DNA from 4 places in the Serratia proteamaculans genome. Region 1 is predicted to be linked to each of the others. Evidence: predicted binding sites of a transcription regulator. Region 1 holds the regulator's gene; each other region holds the start of a gene.
What was found. Region 1 encodes CRP, which controls carbon source genes, mostly activating them, when cyclic AMP is high. Its sites were predicted from a motif close to ATGTGANNNNNNTCACAT; they were not measured.
Positions count from the first base shown of each region.

Region 2: msrB (peptide-methionine (R)-S-oxide reductase MsrB) is a predicted target of CRP. The motif match lies at 1,027-1,044, and genes of this name have one in related genera.
Region 3: idnO (gluconate 5-dehydrogenase) is a predicted target of CRP. The motif match lies at 1,109-1,126, and genes of this name have one in related genera.
Region 4: QOT07_RS16760 (sugar transporter) is a predicted target of CRP. The motif match lies at 957-974, and genes of this name have one in related genera.

Region 1 covers NZ_OX461105.1:5,011,028-5,013,214, forward strand. Annotated here, with positions in the region: gene QOT07_RS23370 (phosphoribulokinase) at 1-131, shown strand, start outside; gene QOT07_RS23375 (OsmC family protein) at 172-579, opposite strand; gene crp (cAMP-activated global transcriptional regulator CRP) at 959-1,591, shown strand; gene QOT07_RS23385 (YccS/YhfK family putative transporter) at 1,646-2,187, shown strand, end outside.
Region 2 covers NZ_OX461105.1:3,017,466-3,019,652, reverse strand. Annotated here, with positions in the region: gene gapA (glyceraldehyde-3-phosphate dehydrogenase) at 1-819, opposite strand, end outside; gene msrB (peptide-methionine (R)-S-oxide reductase MsrB) at 1,168-1,581, shown strand; gene QOT07_RS14055 (YeaC family protein) at 1,646-1,918, shown strand; gene chiD (chitinase ChiD) at 1,956-2,187, opposite strand, start outside.
Region 3 covers NZ_OX461105.1:3,714,407-3,716,593, forward strand. Annotated here, with positions in the region: gene idnD (L-idonate 5-dehydrogenase) at 1-253, opposite strand, end outside; gene idnO (gluconate 5-dehydrogenase) at 278-1,042, opposite strand; gene QOT07_RS17300 (LacI family DNA-binding transcriptional regulator) at 1,313-2,187, shown strand, end outside.
Region 4 covers NZ_OX461105.1:3,584,445-3,586,631, forward strand. Annotated here, with positions in the region: gene QOT07_RS16760 (sugar transporter) at 1-896, opposite strand, end outside; gene QOT07_RS16765 (Gfo/Idh/MocA family protein) at 1,224-2,187, opposite strand, start outside.

The DNA of each region.
Region 1 (2,187 bases):
CCATGCTGCAAGGATCTTTTATCTCGCATATCAATACGCTGGTGGTGCCGGGTGGCAAAATGGGGCTGGCGATGGAGCTGATTATGGCGCCGCTGGTGCAGCAACTGCTGGAAGGCAAAAAAATCGAGTAACTTATCAGAGCGCGGCGACAGGCCGCGCCCCCTCTATCCGTCAGGACACTGCGCGGATTTCAAAACTGTGGGTCACGCTGGCTGCCTGACTCAACATCAGCGAGACCGAGCAGTACTTCTCGGCGGAAAGGTTTACCGCCCGCTCAACAATCTTGTCACTTAAATCTTTACCGGTGACGATAAAATGCAGGTTGATATGGGTAAACAAGCGTGGCGCTTCTTCACGCCGTTCGGAGGTCAATTTCACCTCGCAGTCGCGCACATCGTTACGTCCTTTTTGCAGGATCGACACCACATCGATCGCGCTGCAGCCTCCCACCGACATCAGCACCATTTCCATCGGGCTGGGGGCTTTATCACCGGCGTTACCGTCCATCAGCACCTGATGGCCAGACGCGGATTCACCCAGAAACGTCAGCCCTTCCACCCACTTAACTCTTGCCTGCATACTGGTCACTCCGGTTAATTTCTTAAAATCAGACTACGCTTTCGCATAGAAACTGGCAACGGAACCTGATGCTAATCATGCTGAAGCGAGACAACACAAGACACCCGCCTCACTCTGTGCTACAAACAGAGCCGCAATAAATCTTTCCGGGACACTGATTTCAGGGAAACTCCCAGGGAAAGGCTCCTTTACCGGTATGTTAACAGAATGTAGCTTGCAGCTCTCCCGGCAAGTTAATATGCTAGGGCGACAGCGTATATTTATGACACGCCTCAAAACCTGCTGCCAGCCACCATTAAAAAAACGGCGACAGCACGTTTTACAGGGAACTCTGACCCCTGTGACACAAGGCAGCGATAACAACAGAGGATAACAGCGAATGGTTCTCGGCAAACCGCAAACAGACCCTACTCTCGAATGGTTCCTGTCTCATTGCCATATCCACAAATATCCATCCAAAAGTACGCTGATTCACCAAGGTGAAAAGGCCGAAACGCTTTACTACATCGTCAAAGGCTCCGTAGCGGTGCTGATTAAGGATGAAGAAGGTAAAGAGATGATCCTGTCCTACCTTAACCAGGGGGATTTCATCGGCGAGCTTGGATTATTTGAAGAAGGTCAGGAGCGTAGCGCCTGGGTTAGGGCGAAAACCGCCTGTGAAGTGGCTGAAATTTCCTATAAGAAATTCCGCCAGTTGATTCAGGTTAACCCGGACATCCTGATGCGCCTGTCAGCGCAGATGGCAAACCGTCTGCAGATCACCTCTGAGAAAGTGGGTAACCTTGCTTTCCTGGACGTGACGGGCCGCATCGCGCAAACACTGCTGAACCTGGCGAAACAGCCTGATGCCATGACCCACCCGGATGGCATGCAGATTAAAATTACCCGCCAGGAAATTGGCCAGATCGTCGGTTGTTCACGTGAAACCGTTGGTCGTATTCTGAAAATGCTGGAAGATCAAAATCTGATCTCCGCCCACGGCAAAACTATTGTCGTTTACGGCACGCGTTAATTACTGAAAAAACGGCGCGATGATTCGCGCCGTTTTTTTATGCCCTGAATCATCATGTGGCGCCGACTGATTTACCACCCGGAAGTCAATTACGCACTGCGGCAAACGCTGGTGCTTTGCCTGCCGGTACTGCTGGGCCTGCTGATTGGCCAGCTGCAATACGGCCTGCTATTTTCCCTGGTCCCCGCCTGCTGTAACATCGCCGGGCTGGACACGCCCCACAAACGCTTCTTCAAACGCCTGATCGTCGGCGGTTCCCTGTTTGCCTTCAGTAGCCTGTTGCTGCAGCAAGTTCTGCTTTGGCAGTTGCCGCTGCCGTTACTGATGCTCGGCCTGGCCCTGTTGCTCGGCGTCAGCGGTGAAATCAGCCCGTTACACGCCCGCCTGCTGCCTGCCGCACTGGTAGCCGCCATCTTCTCTCTCAGCATGGTCGGTAGAGTCCCGCTGTGGCACGCACCGCTGTTATACGTGGTCGGTACCGCCTGGTACGGCCTGTTCACCTGGTTCTGGTTCAAGCTGTGGAAAGAACAACCGATGCGCGAGTCGCTCAATCAGCTCTATCTGGAGCTGGCGGACTACTTCGAAGCCAAATACTC
Region 2 (2,187 bases), 2.0 Mb from region 1:
GCCCAGCACGCCTTTCAGCTCGCCTTCAGAAGCGGCTTTGATAGCAGCACAGATTTCTTTGTAAGAAGCTGGTTTTGCCAGACGAGCAGTCAGGTCAACCACAGACACGTTCGGAGTTGGAACGCGGAACGCCATACCGGTCAGTTTGCCGTTCAGTTCTGGGATAACTTTACCTACTGCTTTAGCAGCGCCGGTAGAAGAAGGGATGATGTTCTGGGATGCGCCGCGGCCGCCGCGCCAGTCTTTGTGAGACGGGCCATCAACAGTTTTCTGAGTAGCGGTAGTTGCATGCACAGTGGTCATCAGCGCTTCAACGATACCGAAGTTGTCGTTGATAACTTTAGCCAGTGGTGCCAAGCAGTTGGTGGTACAAGAAGCGTTAGAAACGATTTCCTGACCAGCGTAAGATTTGTGGTTCACGCCCATAACGAACATAGGGGTGTCATCTTTGGATGGGCCAGTCAGAACAACTTTCTTAGCGCCTGCAGCGATGTGTTTACGTGCAGTTTCGTCAGTCAGGAACAGGCCAGTTGCTTCAGCAACGACGTCAACGTTGACTTCGTTCCACTTCAGGTTAGCCGGATCTCTTTCTGAGGTACAACGGATGGTTTTGCCGTTAACAACCAGGTGGCCGTCTTTAACTTCTACTGTGCCGTTGAAGCGGCCGTGAGTAGAGTCATATTTCAGCATGTAAGCCATGTACTCTGCGTCTAACAGGTCGTTGATTGCAACGATCTCGATGTCAGAACGTTCTTGAGCAGCACGAAAAACAATGCGACCGATACGGCCAAAACCGTTGATACCTACTTTGATAGTCATATATTCCACCAGCTATTTGTTAGTGAATAAAAGGTTGCCTGTAAAATTACAAAAACCTTACCAAGCGTCAAGCGGAATCGTGTCAATTCTTGCTGCAAATCAAACCTGGAAGCCGGGTTTGAGTGCTTATTGCACATTCCGTTTGCGTTCGGCCTCATCCGTTATATGGGGTCAAACCGCTAAGTATAAAGTCAGCCTGTTTAAGATATGTGATCGGTGTCACATATTGTCATGGCGTGACCTTTATGGGCTACAGTTTAGGCCAAAAAGCGCTGCAGTGTTGTTAATTTTTTGTTATTATTACTCATTGTTTTCGTTGACATTATCCACATTCAGAGAAACGCACAAATGGCTAAAGAGACAACCCCTGACCATCCGGCCACGGAACTGAATGAAATCCAACGTTATGTCACTCAGGAACGTGGTACCGAGGCGCCGTATTCCGGCAAACTGCTGCACAACAAACGCGAGGGCGTGTACCATTGCCTGTGCTGCAACCATCCGCTGTTCTACTCCGACAGCAAGTATGACTCCGGCTGCGGCTGGCCGAGCTTCTATCAGCCGGTCTCCGACGATGCTATTCGTTATCTTGATGATAATACGCATAATATGCATCGCGTTGAGATCCGCTGTGGCCATTGCGACGCACACTTGGGGCATGTTTTCCCCGATGGCCCGCAGCCAACCGGCGAGCGTTTTTGCGTTAACTCGGCGTCGCTGAGCTTTACCGACGGTGAGAACGGTGACAAAACGGCCGGCTGACGGATTATTCAGTGAGAAAAATCGATTCAGCTAATTATTCTTCCACGAGTGAGGACATGCTCTGATGGACGTAAAAGATCTGATTGCCGCCATGACGCCGGAAATCTATCAGCGACTGGTGCTGGCCGTTGAGTTGGGCAAGTGGCCGGACGGTGTAGCGCTAACGCCGGAACAGAAAGAAAATAGCCTGCAGGCGGTGATGTTGTGGCAGTCATTGCACAATGCTGACCCGCAGCATATGAGTATCGGCACCGACGGCCAGATTGTGATGAAGAGCAAGCAGGAGCTGAAACAGCAGTTCATTGCTGAACCGCTGGTCAAGTTAAAGCCGCAGTAAATCTGACAGCAGGGCGATGCTCGCATCGCCCGCTGATTTATCGTTTCCCGCCATTAATTCCCAGTGACTCCGCCAGTTGATGTGCCAAGCGGTTATTGTCGTCTGCGCCATATTCCCAGAACATCGCACCGCCCAACCCTTTGCTTTTGATGTAGTCAGCCTTGAGTTCCACCGAACGCGGGTTCTCATATGAAATGGCAAACAGCGGCTTGCCCTCAGCGGATTTCATCGTCAGGTAGGGGACTTGTGCGTCACTGTCCCAATGGGCG
Region 3 (2,187 bases), 1.3 Mb from region 1:
CCTTCTGCCCCACTGGCAGCCGCGCGGTATCACTGGCCACCACTTCACCGATCACCTCATGGCCGAGCACCATCGGCTGCCGCACCTGAAAACTGCCGACTTTGCCTTCCTGGTAATAATGCAGGTCGGAACCGCAGATGCCGCCACGGGTGATTTTCACCAGCGTACCGATCCCCTGATAATCCACTTCCTGCTCCACCACCGCCACGTCATATTTGCCGTTTACCACGCAGGATTGAGTTTGAATTTTCATCATGATTTTCCCTTGAGCAGGCGGCTAGACCGCAGCGGACATGCCGCCATCGACAAACAGCAGATGACCATTAACAAAATCCGAGGCTTTGGACGACAGGAACACCGCCGCGCCGATCAGCTCCTGCGGATCGCCCCAGCGGGCGGCCGGGGTACGCTTGGTCAGCCAGGCGGTAAACTCCGGGTTATCCGCCAGCGCCTGGGTCATCTCGGTTTTGAAATAGCCCGGTGCGATACCATTGACCTGAATGTTGTAGCGTGCCAGCTCCACGCACATGCCACGCGTCAACATTTTTACCGCACCTTTGGAGGCGGCATACGGCGTGATGGTGTCGCGGCCCAGTTCGCTCTGCATCGAGCCGATATTGATAATTTTGCCGCTTTGGCGCTGCACCATATGGCGCGCTACGGCTTGTGACACCATAAATACCGCCTTCTGGTTGACGGCGATAATGTCGTCCCAGTCTTTTTCCGGAAATTCGGTAAACGGATGACGGCGCTGAATACCGGCGTTGTTGATCAACACATCAATCCCGCCGCTTTCCGCCTCGATTTTTTCTATCGCAGCATGAATAGCCTGTGAGTCGGTGACGTCAAAAGCCGCCGCATCGGCGCGGAACCCTTCACGGCGCAGTGTTTCAACCGCACGCTGGGCGTTTTCCTGAGTGGTGGCATTGACCAGAATATGGGCGCCATACTGCGCCAGCCCACGAGCCAGCAGAAAACCAATGCCTCGAGAAGCGCCGGTAATCAGTATTTTTTTGTTATCCAGTGAAAATAAGGTGTTCATAACATTCCCCGGCAATAGCATTTGGATAGGACTGACGCCTATCTCAGCGGATCGCCGTCGGTAAAAACGTGATAAAGATCACTTAAAACAGTGTTACTAAAAGCTGTTACCTTTAACGTGAAGCCGCGCATTCACCCGGGGCAGGGAATTACCATATTTAATTGAAAAACATGAAGTTTATACTTTACAACGTCGATTGTTATCACCAGATCGATTTGTTAACATGGCAGAATTAGCCATCTTTCCGCTCCACCCTGTTAAGGCCCCTGAATGAAGAACCAACGCGTCACGCTGCAGGACATTGCACTGCTCGCCGGTGTGACCAAAATGACCGTCAGCCGCTATCTGCGTACGCCGGAAAAGGTGGCGGCCGAAACCGCCGCGAAAATTGCCCAGGTGATGAAAGAAGTTAACTTCACCGACAGCGATGAGGCGCGCTCAACTCAAAAACCGCGTATTGGCGTGTTGATCCCCTCCTTCAACAACCAGATTTTTGCCGATCTGCTGGCCGGTATCGAATCCATCACGCTGGAGCACGGCTATCAAACCCTGGTGGTGAACTATGACTACAGTCGTCAGCGGGAAGAAGAGCACATTATCCAACTGCTGGCCTACCCGATCGCCGGGTTGATCCTCACCGATTCAGAGCACACTCTGCGGGCGGAAAAATATCTGGCGGCGGCAAAAATCCCGGTGGCGCAGGTCATGGATCTTGAAGGGCCTGAAGGACGGATCGCCGTGGGGTTTGATAACTATCAGGCGGGTTTTGACATGACCGAAGCGCTGCTCGCCAGCGGTAAACGTCAGGTGGTTTACTTTGGCGCCATGTCCGACGCACGCGACACCAAACGTTTCCAGGGCTATTGCCGGGCGATGGAGAAGCAGGGGTTGATGCCGCGGCAAATCACGCCGCATCGGGTGTCGTCGGTCTCGGTCGGCTCCGACATGCTGGCGATGGCGCGACAGCTCTACCCTGATTTGGATGCTATCTTGTGCACCAATGATGATCTGGCGGTGGGCGTATTGCAGGCGTGTCTGCGGCTCGGGCTGAAGGTCCCGCAGGATATCGCCCTGTCAGGTTTTCACGGTCTGGATATCGGTAAGGCTACCACGCCGGGGATCGCCAGCGTGATCACCCCAAGGTT
Region 4 (2,187 bases), 1.4 Mb from region 1:
TTTTCATCGCCGGAGGCCGGTAACAGCAGCAGCAGACTCAGCATCAATAAGGCGATAGCGCCGATGAAAAAGCCCGACGGGAAACGTTCGCTGAAGCGACTGAACAACAGGCTGCCGATGATACCGGCGGCACCAAACAGCAACAGCATCAGGGTGGTGAAGTTTTCCGACAGCCCGGCCACGGTCTGAATAAAGGGTTCGATATAGCTGTAGGCGGTGAAATTGGCCGTCACCACAATAATGGTCAGCATATACAGGCTGACCAGCGCCGGGCGCTTGAACAGCATAGGCACGCTGGCCAGCGAACCGGAATGTTCGCTTTTCAGCACCGGCAACAAGCGCCACAGCAGCACCAGCGCCAGCGTAGCGCAAACGGCGATGCCGATAAAGGTCATGCGCCAACCGAGGATTTGGCCCACGATACGGCCCAGCGGCAAGCCGAGCACCATCGCCAACGCGGTTCCCCCCGCCAGCAGGCTCAACGCCTGCGCCTTCTTGCCTGCCGGGGCGACCCGGATCGCCAGCGAGGCGGTGATCGACCAGAATACCGCATGGGCCAGCGCCACACCGGCACGCGAGATAACCAGCGTGGTGAAGTTCCACGCCACGGCGGTCAGCACATGGCTGGCGATAAACAGGATAAATACCCCGATCAGCAGTTTTCGCCGCTCAATCCGGCTGGTCAGCAGCATGCACACCAGCGAACTGGCGGCGACGATCCAGGCATAAATGGTGATGATCAACCCCACCTGCTCGGTCTGCATCGAGAAGCTTTGGGCAATATCACTCAGCAATCCCACCGGAATAAACTCGGTGGTATTGAAGATAAAGGCCGACACGGCAAGAATGACCACGCGCAACCAGGCGGTTGAGCGAGAGACCTGGGTTTTTTCCATGTTAAACGGGATCCGGGCAGGTGCAGGAAGTAGCGATATTTTAACCAATCGGTGTGGTAAATGCGATATGCGTCACACTTTTATTGGGCTGTTTTTTTCGACAGTCTTTTGCCGTTTAATGGCCTGTCCCCTGACAGGCCATCGATGCAAGCGGATGCCGTTTACTGACTGATACAGCGCTGTAATGCCTCAACCGAAGTATTGATACCGAAACAGACGCCCTCTCTCCGGTTCACCCAACCGATCCAGCATGGCTTCAAACGGCAGATGGCCCAAACTGTCGGTACAGAAGGAAAGCTTCATGTCATATCTCCGCAAACAAAAAGATTATTCAAAGGCCACCCAGCGCGCACCCTGATCGGCTGAACGCACGCAGTTTTCAATCCAGCGCACCCCGTCGATCCCGGCATCGATGTCCGGATACACCAGCTGCGCCAACGCCTGTCGATCGCCCCGATTAGTGGCATCAATAGCCAGGGCGAATTTCAGGTAGATGTTGGCCCAGGACTCGGTCAGCCCCTCGGTATGCAGCGCCCCCAGCCGCTCCCAGGCGTTGCAGGTTTCGTCCAGATAGGGCATGCCGCGATACAGCGTCTGATTGGGTTGCCCCTGTACCTCGTAACGCAGCTCGCTGGGGTTGATATCGCTCCATTCCAGGCTGGCTTTCGAGCCGACTATGCGGATGCGCTGGCTGCTCATGGCGCCGGCATTGACCGACGAGGCCCACATCCGCCCTACCGCGCCGTTGGCATAGCGCATCATCACCAATGCGTTGTCTTCCAGCGGGGCACGCGAGGGAATAAAGCTCTGCCGATCGCACAACAGTTCGCTGATTTGCATCTGCGGCATCACCAGTTGCGACAGGTAATAGGTGTGGGTGGAGATATCACCCAGCACAAAGCTGGGCCCGGAAATCTTGGGGTCAATGCGCCATTTCTGCGCTTCGCTAAGGCGATCGACTTCGTCGGTGGCATTAAAACCGTGGGTATATTGCAGATCCACCATGCGCACTTCACCGATCTGCCCGTTGGCGATCATCGCGCGCATCTGCAACAGCAACGGATGGCCGGAGAAACCGTAGGTCACGCCGACAATGCGGTTTTTTTCCGCCGCCAGCGCCTTGATTTCATAAGCTTCCTGGCTGGAAAAAAACAGCGGTTTCTCGCAAATCACGTGCAGCCCAGCCAGCAGCGCCGCGCGGGTAATTTCGTAATGGGTGCCGTTCGGCGTGGCGATGGACACCACTTCAATGCCGTCCTCTCGCTGAGCCTCTTGAGCAAACAGCGTGCGG